DNA from 3 places in the Lysinibacillus sp. Ag94 genome. Region 3 is predicted to be linked to each of the others. Evidence: riboswitches for the same ligand, from Rfam matches in the RefSeq annotation. Region 3 holds a riboswitch; each other region holds the start of a gene.
The links. Region 3 has a riboswitch for S-adenosylmethionine ahead of MY533_RS18040 (methionine ABC transporter ATP-binding protein). Riboswitches for the same ligand answer to the same signal wherever they lie in the genome.
Positions count from the first base shown of each region.

Region 1: linked by a shared signal. The riboswitch ahead of metK (methionine adenosyltransferase) and the one ahead of MY533_RS18040 (methionine ABC transporter ATP-binding protein) in region 3 are both predicted to bind S-adenosylmethionine.
Region 2: linked by a shared signal. The riboswitch ahead of MY533_RS12470 (Na+/H+ antiporter NhaC family protein) and the one ahead of MY533_RS18040 (methionine ABC transporter ATP-binding protein) in region 3 are both predicted to bind S-adenosylmethionine.

Region 1 is NZ_CP096780.1:3,711,339-3,715,053, reverse strand. It holds gene pckA (phosphoenolpyruvate carboxykinase (ATP)) at 1-464, opposite strand, end outside; SAM riboswitch class I at 1,097-1,216, shown strand; gene metK (methionine adenosyltransferase) at 1,541-2,737, shown strand; gene MY533_RS17290 (gamma carbonic anhydrase) at 2,917-3,435, opposite strand; gene MY533_RS17285 (alpha/beta hydrolase) at 3,572-3,715, shown strand, end outside.
Region 2 is NZ_CP096780.1:2,700,849-2,704,563, reverse strand. It holds gene MY533_RS12475 (MFS transporter) at 1-215, shown strand, start outside; gene MY533_RS12470 (Na+/H+ antiporter NhaC family protein) at 331-1,611, opposite strand; SAM riboswitch class I at 1,717-1,825, opposite strand; gene MY533_RS12465 (hypothetical protein) at 2,050-2,397, opposite strand; gene crcB (fluoride efflux transporter CrcB) at 2,427-2,756, opposite strand; gene crcB (fluoride efflux transporter CrcB) at 2,753-3,115, opposite strand.
Region 3 is NZ_CP096780.1:3,847,477-3,851,191, forward strand. It holds gene MY533_RS18030 (MetQ/NlpA family ABC transporter substrate-binding protein) at 1-169, opposite strand, end outside; gene MY533_RS18035 (methionine ABC transporter permease) at 255-923, opposite strand; gene MY533_RS18040 (methionine ABC transporter ATP-binding protein) at 913-1,941, opposite strand; SAM riboswitch class I at 2,203-2,307, opposite strand; gene MY533_RS18045 (thioredoxin family protein) at 2,372-2,674, opposite strand; gene MY533_RS18050 (toprim domain-containing protein) at 2,690-3,031, opposite strand; gene gcvH (glycine cleavage system protein GcvH) at 3,473-3,715, opposite strand, start outside.

The DNA of each region.
Region 1 (3,715 bases), 140 kb from region 3:
ACTGTGAAGTCAGCAACATGAGAAGCCAATTCTTCTGCAGTTGGACGGATAAATAATTGATGAGCGAAAAGATTGTGCCAAGCGTATTCATTGATTACTTGGATGCTTAATTGTGAATCTTTGTCAGCACCAGCAAAGCCTTTGAATACGAATAATTCGTCACGTTCTTTTAAATATTTTACTACTTTTACATATAAGTTATCGAACACTTCAGAAGAAATTGGTCGGTTAACTTTTCCCCAGTCAATTTTATCCTTTGTGCTCTCTTCTTCTACCGTATATTTATCTTTAGGTGAACGACCAGTGTATTTGCCAGTTTCTGCACGAACTGCGCCATCTACTGTTAACATAGCTTCACCACGAGATGTTGCTTTTTCAGCTAATTGTGGTACTGAAAGTTGAACATTAATGTTACCGCCGTTTAATAATTCCTTCAGTTCGTTTGCAATTTCTACTGAATTCATCGATTAAATACCATCCTTTTTTATAGTATTCCCTTGAGTCTGAGGGAGATTTTCTTAATTTCAAAAATAGTATAACACAATTGCTTAAATAATCTATACTAATTCAGAAATTATTTTTCAGATTTTATTACTTTTCAAGAAAACGACAAAAAGTAAATTGATTCGTTTTGATAATGCTTTTTACCCTATTTATAAGTGATCACACATTCACTTTCGAAACAGCAAAATTGTGTTTGGAAGCTTGGCTGACATGGGGTTCGCACAGGATGTGAAGTTTTAGCTTGTTTTTATAGTTGGAGCGTTTCTTCGACTAAAAAGGGGCTCAATCATATTCATCCACCACATGTTCTGTAGCTAACGCCTTGCTTTTGCTACAAAATGTACTGTAAAGGGTTACACATATGTTAACACATGATGTGAGGTGGAGAGTAGGGATTATTTTGTTTTAATTTACAGCATAAGCCAAATTCCTTGCTTATAAAGCCCGTACTTTCTTTATAAGAATACAATCAATTATGCCACAGCATAATTTCGTCCAGAGACTTTAAATGGTTTTCGCATGAAAGCTGGAAGAAGATAAAAATATTTGACAATGTTCGACCATTTACGTATTATGAGATATTGAACGGATACTCTTATCCCGAGCTGGTGGAGGGTCAGGCCCTGTGAAACCCGGCAACCTGCATGAACTATTTCACGACATGCGCTGGTGCCAATCTGATGCAAGGGGAAACTCCCTTGAACGATAAGAGTGAAAGGTTACGAAGTCATTATTCCTTTCCTCATGTTAAGTAAGCGTGAGAAAAGGATTTTTTTATTGTTAAAAACGAATTAAAGGTAAGTATACAGTCCTTTCCTTATTATAATGACGGATCTTTCGAAAATCCTCGTGTTAAAAGCAGCAGCTGTTTAGTTGTGCGAAAGCGTAGTGACTGTAACAAATGTTTACTGTGCGAAAGTGCAACGGCAGCAACAACGGCTTGAGAGTTCAATCCTTATGGGCGAACTTGACATGGGTAATGAGTACCGTATTAATTCGCAATTATTATTTGTAAAAGTAATAGGAGGAAAATCAAATGACAAACCGTCGACTGTTTACATCAGAGAGTGTAACAGAAGGACATCCAGACAAAATTTGTGACCAAATCTCGGATGCCATTTTAGATGCTATTTTAGCAGAAGATCCAAACGCGCGTGTAGCGTGTGAAACAACAGTAACAACAGGCTTAGCGTTAGTAGCAGGAGAAATTACTACTTCTACTTATGTAGATATTAAAGGTATCGTTCGTGATACTGTAGCAGAAATCGGTTATACACGTGGGAAGTACGGCTTTGATGCTGAAAACCTAGCAGTACTTGTTGCGATTGGCGAGCAATCACCTGATATTGCCCAAGGTGTTGACCAAGCATTAGAGGCGCGTGAAGGTTCTATGACAGACGCTGACATTGAAGCAATTGGTGCAGGTGACCAAGGTTTAATGTTCGGTTATGCATGTAACGAAACGCCAGAGCTTATGCCATTACCAATTAGTTTAGCGCATAAATTAGCTCGTCGTTTAACGGAAGTACGTAAATCTGGTGAATTAGCATATTTACGCCCAGATGGAAAAACGCAAGTAACGGTTGAATATGATGAAAACAATATACCAGTACGCGTTGATACGATTGTAATTTCAACACAGCATGATGAAGAAGCTACACTTGAGCAAATTCAAGCAGACTTAAAAGAATTCGTTATTGCTCCAGTTGTTCCAAGTGAATTACTAGATGCCGATACTAAATATTTCATTAACCCAACTGGCCGATTCGTAATTGGTGGTCCTAAAGGGGATGCTGGTTTAACTGGACGTAAAATCATCGTTGATACATACGGTGGCTATGCACGTCATGGTGGAGGTGCTTTCTCAGGTAAGGACGCAACTAAGGTAGACCGTTCAGCGGCATATGCAGCACGCTATGTGGCGAAAAATATCGTAGCTGCTGGTTTAGCTGATCGAGCTGAAGTACAACTAGCTTATGCGATTGGTGTTGCTCAACCTGTATCTATTGCTGTTGATACATTTGGTACAGGAAAAGTTGCAGAAAGTGAAATTGTAAAATGGGTACGCGAGCTATTTGATCTACGCCCAGCGGGGATTATTAAAATGCTTAACCTCCGTCGTCCTATTTATAAGCAAACTGCCGCATATGGTCACTTCGGTCGTACAGATTTAAATGTACCTTGGGAACAAACAGACAAAGCTGACGCATTAAAAGAAAAAGCAGGTTTATAAACTATTTAGCTAAAGCAATGAAGTGTTTGGAAAAATATTTTAAAATACTATTACAGAAAGGGGCTCAATATTCTTATAGCCCCTTTCACTGTTTTTTAACGAAAAAAATAAGCTCCTAATCATAATCATGGAGGGCTCGGTTACCCAAGAAAACGTGGAGCTGCTTTGATTTAGTTATATTAATTTTTTGGTTGAAGAGATTTATAGTATTGCCCCTTTTCTACATATTCACGTATGATGCGTTCCATATCTTCTTTATCTTCATCATTTAATTCTCTTACAACCTTTGCAGGACGGCCAAGTGCTAAGCTATTTGGAGGAATTACTTTACCTGGAGGAACTAGACTACCCGCCCCAATGAATGCACCCTCTCCAATCTCCGCTCCGTCTAATACTATAGAGCCCATACCTATTAAGGCTTTTTTTCGAATCGTACAGCTATGTAAAGTTACTTGATGTCCTACTGTTACTTCATCTTCAATAATGAGTGGATATTTGGGGCTTTGATGTAAGCAACAGAGGTCTTGAATACTAACTCTTTTTCCTATAATTGTTGGTGATACATCTCCTCGAATAACTGTGTTAAACCAAATGGTTGTTTCAGCACCTATTGTAACGTCGCCAGTAACTGTTGCATAATCAGCAATGAAAACAGAAGGATCGATATTGGGTCTTTTACCTTTAAATGGATAGATCATGAGTATCGCCTCTTTTCTTTCTATGATGTAATATTATCGTATCAAATACGCAACATGATGGAAATATAAAATTAAAATGATCTAGATATTCCGATATAATCATTGTGTAATTATTTTTTTAGGAGGACTATGTGAAATGTGGAAATGGGAAGCTGATGGACAAGCAAAGGCTGTGGTTGCTATTCTTCATGGTGCATATGAAAATCACCGTTGGTATGCATGGCTTATAGAAAAACTTAGATTGGAAGGCTTCCACATAGTCATGGGGGATTTACCTAAT
Region 2 (3,715 bases), 1.1 Mb from region 3:
CAGAAATAGCCGAGGTTGATTATGTAGGTACAGCCCTTACTTTTCAAATGTGTATTGGTTTCTTACTTACTATATTTTCAATAAACCTAATCCCGATTATACAGGGGATTATTGGTTGGGAGTGGGTCTTTACAATATTAGCGATTGGACCTATTCTTGGAATTGGATTTATGGTCAAATATAGACGTTACGAAATAACTAATGAGAAAGTATAATTTGTAATTTTTAACTAGTATCTTTATCAAAATAAAAAATCCAATTGTTTTGATTATTTCTTGCAAAACAATTGGAGTAATTTAGTGGTAAATCAATGTTTTTTAAGTATGGAGCTCAGGCTTTCTTTCCTTTCGGGTATCCGATGAGGATAGCGATGGTTCCGCAAATTCCTATAAGGACTGGATAGAATGAGTATTGCAACATGCTCACTGGTGAAATTCCGGCTACACTTGCGGCTGCCAGGAATTGGGCTCCGTATGGTAGAAGTCCTTGAATCGTACAGGAGAAAATATCTAATATACTTGCGGACTTTCTTGGCTCAATTTCATACTGTTCAGCAATATTTTTTGCAAGCGGACCAGCAATTAAAATAGCAATCGTATTATTGGCCGTCGATAAATTAGTTAGGCCTACTAGACCTGCAATACCAAATTCAGCACCTTTTTTCGATTTAATCCTTTTTGTTGCAAGGTGAAGTAGAAAGTCAATCCCTCCGTTATACTTTATAACTTCCACCATTCCAGCTATTAATATCGCAAGGAATGCCATTTCATACATGCCTGCCATTCCTTCACCGATCTTTTGAAAAAGGCTCATTAAATGATAGCTGCCATCCGCTAAGCCAACAGCCCCGGCGAGAACAATTCCAGATGCTAGAACAAGGAAAACATTCATTCCAGCTAACGCTAAAATAATGACCAAAATATAGGGAACAATTTTTACCCAATTATAGCTTAAATGCTCCACTTGCGCAGTTTCACCCATTGTAATGAACCCTAAAATAAGACTCGTTACAATAGCTGCCGGCAAGACAATCCAAAAATTCACCTTAAATTTATCCCTCATTTGTGCACCTTGTGAACGAACGGCAGTAATGGTTGTATCTGAAATAAAAGATAAATTATCGCCAAACATCGAACCGCCAACAATTGCTGCCATTACTAAAGCCATAGAAAGTTCGATATGCTCGCTTATGCCAACTCCAATGGGCGCTAGCGCAACGATCGTTCCCACTGATGTCCCCATTGATAGGGAGATAAAGCAGGCAATGATGAATAAGCCTACGACAAGTAGATTTGGCGGAACGACCGATAAAGCAAAGTTTACAGTGGAATCCACTGCCCCCATGCCTTTTGCTACCGCTGAAAAGGCCCCAGCCAAAAGAAAAATAACAACCATTAGCATGACATTTAAATTTCCTGCGCCTTTGCAAAAAATATCAACCTTTTGCGCAAACGATTCTTTTCGATTCATCGCTAAAGCGACAGCGCCTGAAATGGAAATGGCTACAATGACAGGAAAGGCGTAAAAATCACCTGTAATAACCCCTGAGCCAATAAATAAAATCAAAAACACAACAAATGGGATTAGCGCCCATGGATTCTCTTTCTTCATGTCTACCTCCAAAAATAAAATTGGACACGTCTTTTGTCCATTCTTTTTACGAAAAAAGGCCTCTTCTTGTCCAACAAGAAGAGGCCTTATATCTATAAAACACTCCTCTTATCTATCAAGCCTTTGCCTGCTGGATTTGGCACAGTAACTTAAAATCATAAGTTCCGCTGCCGAGATTTCATCGGGCCAGTCCCTCCATCTCTCTTGATAAGAAGCAAAATATTATTTTTTTCACAATAATAAATATTAAAATAAAAATTCAATATTTGCAACATATTTTTATTTAATTTTTATTTCAAAGCTATATTCTGAAAAGTTTTTGAGGTAAATTTCCATAATGTGCGTAGAGTACCTCAATTTAACAGTTGTAGGGAATAAAAGAAGTGTTGCAGCAATTGCAACTTTAAAAGGAGGCGCCCCTTGGACAGCAAAGGGCGTCTAAAACATTTGTGGTAAAAATTCCGTCATAAAGCGTTGATTTTTACGTAGCCATATTTTTAAAATCATACGATGTGTTAGAAGTCGTTGTCTTTTTTGTGGTCTAGCCTTGGCCTCTATTAAACTTTGTAGTAGAGTACATGTTTCTGTTGCAAATGCTTGAGGATCAACGAGGACGTCAAGCTTATAATCAATTAATTGTACCGCCTGTACCTTTGCAAGTAATTGTGCAAAGCGTGTATTCATTTCTAGAGAGTTTTCTTCTAGTTCTAGATCGATTAAACTATATAGTGTTTGTTCAATGTCAGCTTCAAGCGCTTGTAATTGTTCAATGGATGGCTGTGTCAAAAAATCACCTCTAGTTTTTTAAAATGCGGCTATACAAGGTAAAAGCCAAGTGCAGCGAAAAATAAGCCGAATATAACTGTAGTGCTTATATAAACAATCGCTTGTCTCCATTTTTGCTGCTCCAAGAGCGTCAAACATTCAAAACCGAATGTCGAAAAAGTCGTATAGGCTCCTAAAAAACCAATCCCTATAAAATGCCAAATCCAATCACTTAAATGTAGCGCAAATAAAAAGCCAAGCGCAAAAGACCCTGTTATATTAATAAAAAATGTTGCCCATGGGTATGTATGGACAATCAATTTTCCTAGATAAAATCGTGTTAGTGCACCTAAAAATCCACCGATACCAATAATTATCATACGATGCGCCCCTTTGCTAGTTTAAATCCTAGCCATGCACAAGCTAAACCGCCAAAAACACTTACTAACATATAAAGAACGGCTTGTAGCCATTTACTATCCTGCAAAAGGAATAGTGTTTCTAAAGAAAATGTCGAAAAGGTTGTAAAGGCACCAAAAAAGCCAGTACCAATTCCTATAATAACAGGCGTTCGCTTTGTAAACATAGTAAATAGCCACGCTAAACAAAAGCAGCCAATTAAGTTCATACAAAGTGTCGCAAATGGAAAACCACCGTTATTTGAAAGTGCTTGGCCAAGGCTATATCGACAGATGGCACCTAAAAATCCGCCAATTCCAACAGCTAAAAATGATTTCACAGTAAAGACTCCTTACTAAAATATCTATATTGAAAAGTGTATCATGTGCACACCATTTTAGATATATTTCTACCAGTTATATTGAATCAAAAAAATCACCGTTTTACGTTCCAAAATACTTCGTAGGTAAAGTCCCTATATCATAGCAAAATTATAGTTTCAAATACGATTACATCGTTCAATTGAAATCTCCGTCGATGGAAAACACAATAATACAAAAATAATTATTACAATAGAGCTGGTGCCTTCAAAAGCACACTGTAAAGTTCAAAACAATAATTGATGTTTAAGTTTGACGCTCGTGTCTCTTATATTCAACTTGCACCGATGGATGTTGGCATGAGCGAAGAGGAATGGCATTTTTTACACCCTTAATGGAAAGCAGGGGACAGTCTCCGTGTTTACTATTCTTTAATTTTTTGGGGGAGGATGGGCGATAAATTAAAGTTAGGTGATAAATTAAAAAGTTAGGCGGAAATCTAACGATCAATTGCTGGAAGCCCCTCTCGAACTAGATTTGTTCGTTTAGGGTCTTCCAGAATTGAAAATTTTGTAATCGTATTTTGTGAAAAATTAAGGATACTACTTACCGTTTTTTTG
Region 3 (3,715 bases):
CCAAAATAATAGCATGTGGTGTATTCGAAGCACCTACTGTTAATGTTACATTTTCTTTACTATCACTAGATGATGAGCTTGAGCCTGTTTCTTCTTTTTTACCAGCCCCACAAGCGGCTAGAGCTAGTACTAATACAGATAAAAATAAACCTGTTAATAACTTCTTCATTTTATTACTCTCCCTTTTTACTTATATTAAATATGTTAGCGGTATAAAACCGAGATAACCAAATGTTAGTAGTGTGATGCTCTTTTTAGCGTTTATCTGTTTTCGCTGTAATGAAGTCGCCAATCCATTGAATAACAAATACTACTATTAAGATTAATATAGTCGCCATTAAAGTTACATCTGAGCGATTACGTTGGAAGCCATCTAAGAATGCTAAGTTTCCTAGACCACCTGCACCGATAATACCGGCCATCGCAGTATAACCAACAAGCGCTACAGCCGTTACAGTAAGACCAGACATAAGCGCTGGTAACGATTCGGGAATTAATACTTTCCAAATAATCGTTGACGTTTTGGCACCCATTGAACGAGCCGCTTCAATAACACCTTTATCAATTTCGCGTAAAGCAATTAATACCATACGAGCATAAAATGGTGCAGCCCCAATAATTAATGCTGGTAAAGCCGCATCTGCGCCACGAATTGTGCCGAGTAAAAATTTCGTAAATGGAATTAATAAAATAATCAAGACGATAAATGGGATCGAACGGAAAATATTAACGATTGATCCTGTTAAAAAATTCACAATTTTATTGGCCCATAGTTGGTTGGGACTTGATAAAAATAATAAGATTCCAATTACTAATCCAAGTATAAATGTGATAACCGTAGAAATTGTTGTCATGTACAATGTTTCATACGTAGCGTCCCACATTTTTTCCCAGTCGACATTCGGAAAAAGACTAGTTAGCATTTGCAATCACCTCCGTTTGTACTTCGACTGTATTTAAGTAGCTAAGTGCAGCAGCAACATTGGCACCTAAGCCATCAATTTGCACAATAAGTGTACCGTACGCTCCATTTTTCGTTTGCGAAATATTACCATGTACAATACTTACTTCTACATCAAACTGTTTCACAAGATGTGAAATGACAGGCTGCTCTGTTTTTTCTCCTACAAAGATTAGCTTAACAAGTTGTCCATTAGGATAATTTGCTTTAATTTGTGCCACAGTTTCCTGTGTTTCCTTCGTATCTGTAATTTGAGAAACGAATTTTTTCGTAATGGCAGCTTGTGGAGCTTGGAATACTTGTAATACTTCGCCACGTTCTACAATTTCTCCAGCTTCCATAACCGCTACACGATGACAAATCTTACGAATAACGTGCATCTCATGTGTGATTAAGACAATCGTTAAACCTAATCGTTCGTTAATATCGACAAGTAGATCAAGAATAGCATCTGTCGTCTCTGGATCGAGTGCGGATGTTGCCTCATCACATAACAATACCTCTGGATTATTAGCAAGTGCACGAGCGATACCTACCCGTTGTTTTTGTCCCCCCGATAGTTGTGATGGATATGCTTTTTCGCGCCCATCCAAGCCAACTAGTGTAATCAATTCTTTCACACGTGCTTCACGTTTTGCCTTTGGCACACCTGCGATTTCGAGTGGGAAAGCGATGTTTTCTGCAACAGTTCTAGACCAAAGTAAATTGAAATGCTGGAAAATCATACTTACCTTTTGTCTAGCATCCCTAAGCTTTTGCCCCTTTATGGATGAAAACTCTTGATTGTTAACCGTCACCGTACCAGATGTAGGCTTTTCTAACCCATTTAACAAGCGAATCATTGTACTTTTACCAGCGCCACTATAGCCGATAATGCCGAAAATTTCACCTTTTTTAATAGAAAGGTTGACGTCTTTAACTGCTGTTAATTCGCCATTCGTAGTTTTGTATTTCTTCGTAATATTTTGAAGATTAATCATAGCGAATTCTCCTTTTCTCATATCAATTATGCCTCGTTAAGGTCACTCAGTCGTTTTTTTGTTGTTGCTGTCGCTTCGCTTTCGCACAGATAAAAACCGTGTTGCTGTCGCTTCGCTTTCGCACAGATAAAAACCGTGTTGCTGTCGCTTCGCTTGATCGCCACAGGACATGACATTCTTAGAACTGAGTTCCTCTATTAAAAAAACCCCTTCACTTATAGACAAGTAGAAGGGGTCACGTAACTTATACGCTAAACCGTTCTCTCATCTTTCAAAGATAAATCTTTGGGTGATTTGGCACCTTTTCACGTTTGTGATGGTTGCCGGGCTTCATAGGGCACTTCCCTCCGCCGCTCTTTATAAGAGTTCGATATATTTATTGTTTTTTTAATATATTTGTTACTTTACCACGCGATTAATATTCCGTCAATTAATTTTTTAACAATTCGTATAAATACGGTACAGATTGAAAGGCATAAACCTTTGCTGTCATTTCTCCGCCTTCATATACGAGTAAACATGGTACACTTTCGATTTTATTATCATAAGCTATTTGCTCTATAAAATTTATATTCGCTTTACCAATCTGTAGTTGTGGCAACAATTGTTCAACTACCATCATCATTTTCGATGCAACTGCGCACGTTCCACACATTGGCGTATATAAATAAAAGGCAGCTTTTTCACCGGACTGGATAGCCGCGTTCCACTGCTCTGTTGACCATTCTTCCATCTTTTTCACGCAACCTTACAAAATATACTCATTATGGATTGAGAAATGTGCACGAAGCAATATAGCCGCTAACACTTTCCTCGGAGTTGTCTCAACTTCCTTATATGTTGGCATCGTTCGTAAATGCTCAGCCTCTGGATAATGTCTGTCCATTAATGCCCGTAGCTTATTACCTGATGTATCTGCATCAAAAAATGTATAAAGCTCACAACCCTCATATGGATCGAGTAGCTCTTCTAATTGATGCACACCAATTGTACCATTTGTACAAAGTATTTTTACGTCTTCATTTAAAATAGGTTCGATTTGAAGTTTATCCGATCGGCCTTCTACAATTAAGCATTTTCCCTCGAACATCACGCCACCCCCATTTAGACATAGCCCTTATAATTCATTATATCAATAAACCTTATCGTTGATACAGTTAGATACCTATTAATAAAGAAATATACTTGCATTTACTTCACCAACAATAGTGGGAGAATGCATGAGGATAATAAAAAAACGTCGGTAGTTTCCGACGTTTTTCTAATTAATTATGCCTCGGCATAATTGCGTCCGAAATCGACTTTGCGCTTAGGCCTACACGATGGCCGACGCGATGTCGTTCATTTCGGTAAAACCACAAGGACGTGGTATTTTTACCGATGCAGGTCAGTTAACCATAATCGCATGCATGCGATGATCTTAGGCTAACATCCTTTAAGCACACCTTTCCGATTCCGTGACATCCGCCGGAGGCTGTAACTTCTTGTTGCTAATGTTTAGGCACCTGCTATAAGAAGCTAAAGGCTTGTCTTATTCTGCAATCATTTCTTCGTATTGCTCAGCTGTCATAAGCTTGTCAATTTCTGAAGCATCAGCAGGCTCTACAACGATCATCCATGCTTTTTCATATGGTGATTCATTAACGAATTCTGGGCTATCTTCTAAATCTGCATTTACTTCAACTACTGTACCTGAGATTGGTGCGTATAATTCAGAAACTGTTTTAACAGATTCTACGCTACCGAATGGATCATCAGTTTTGATTTCGTCGCC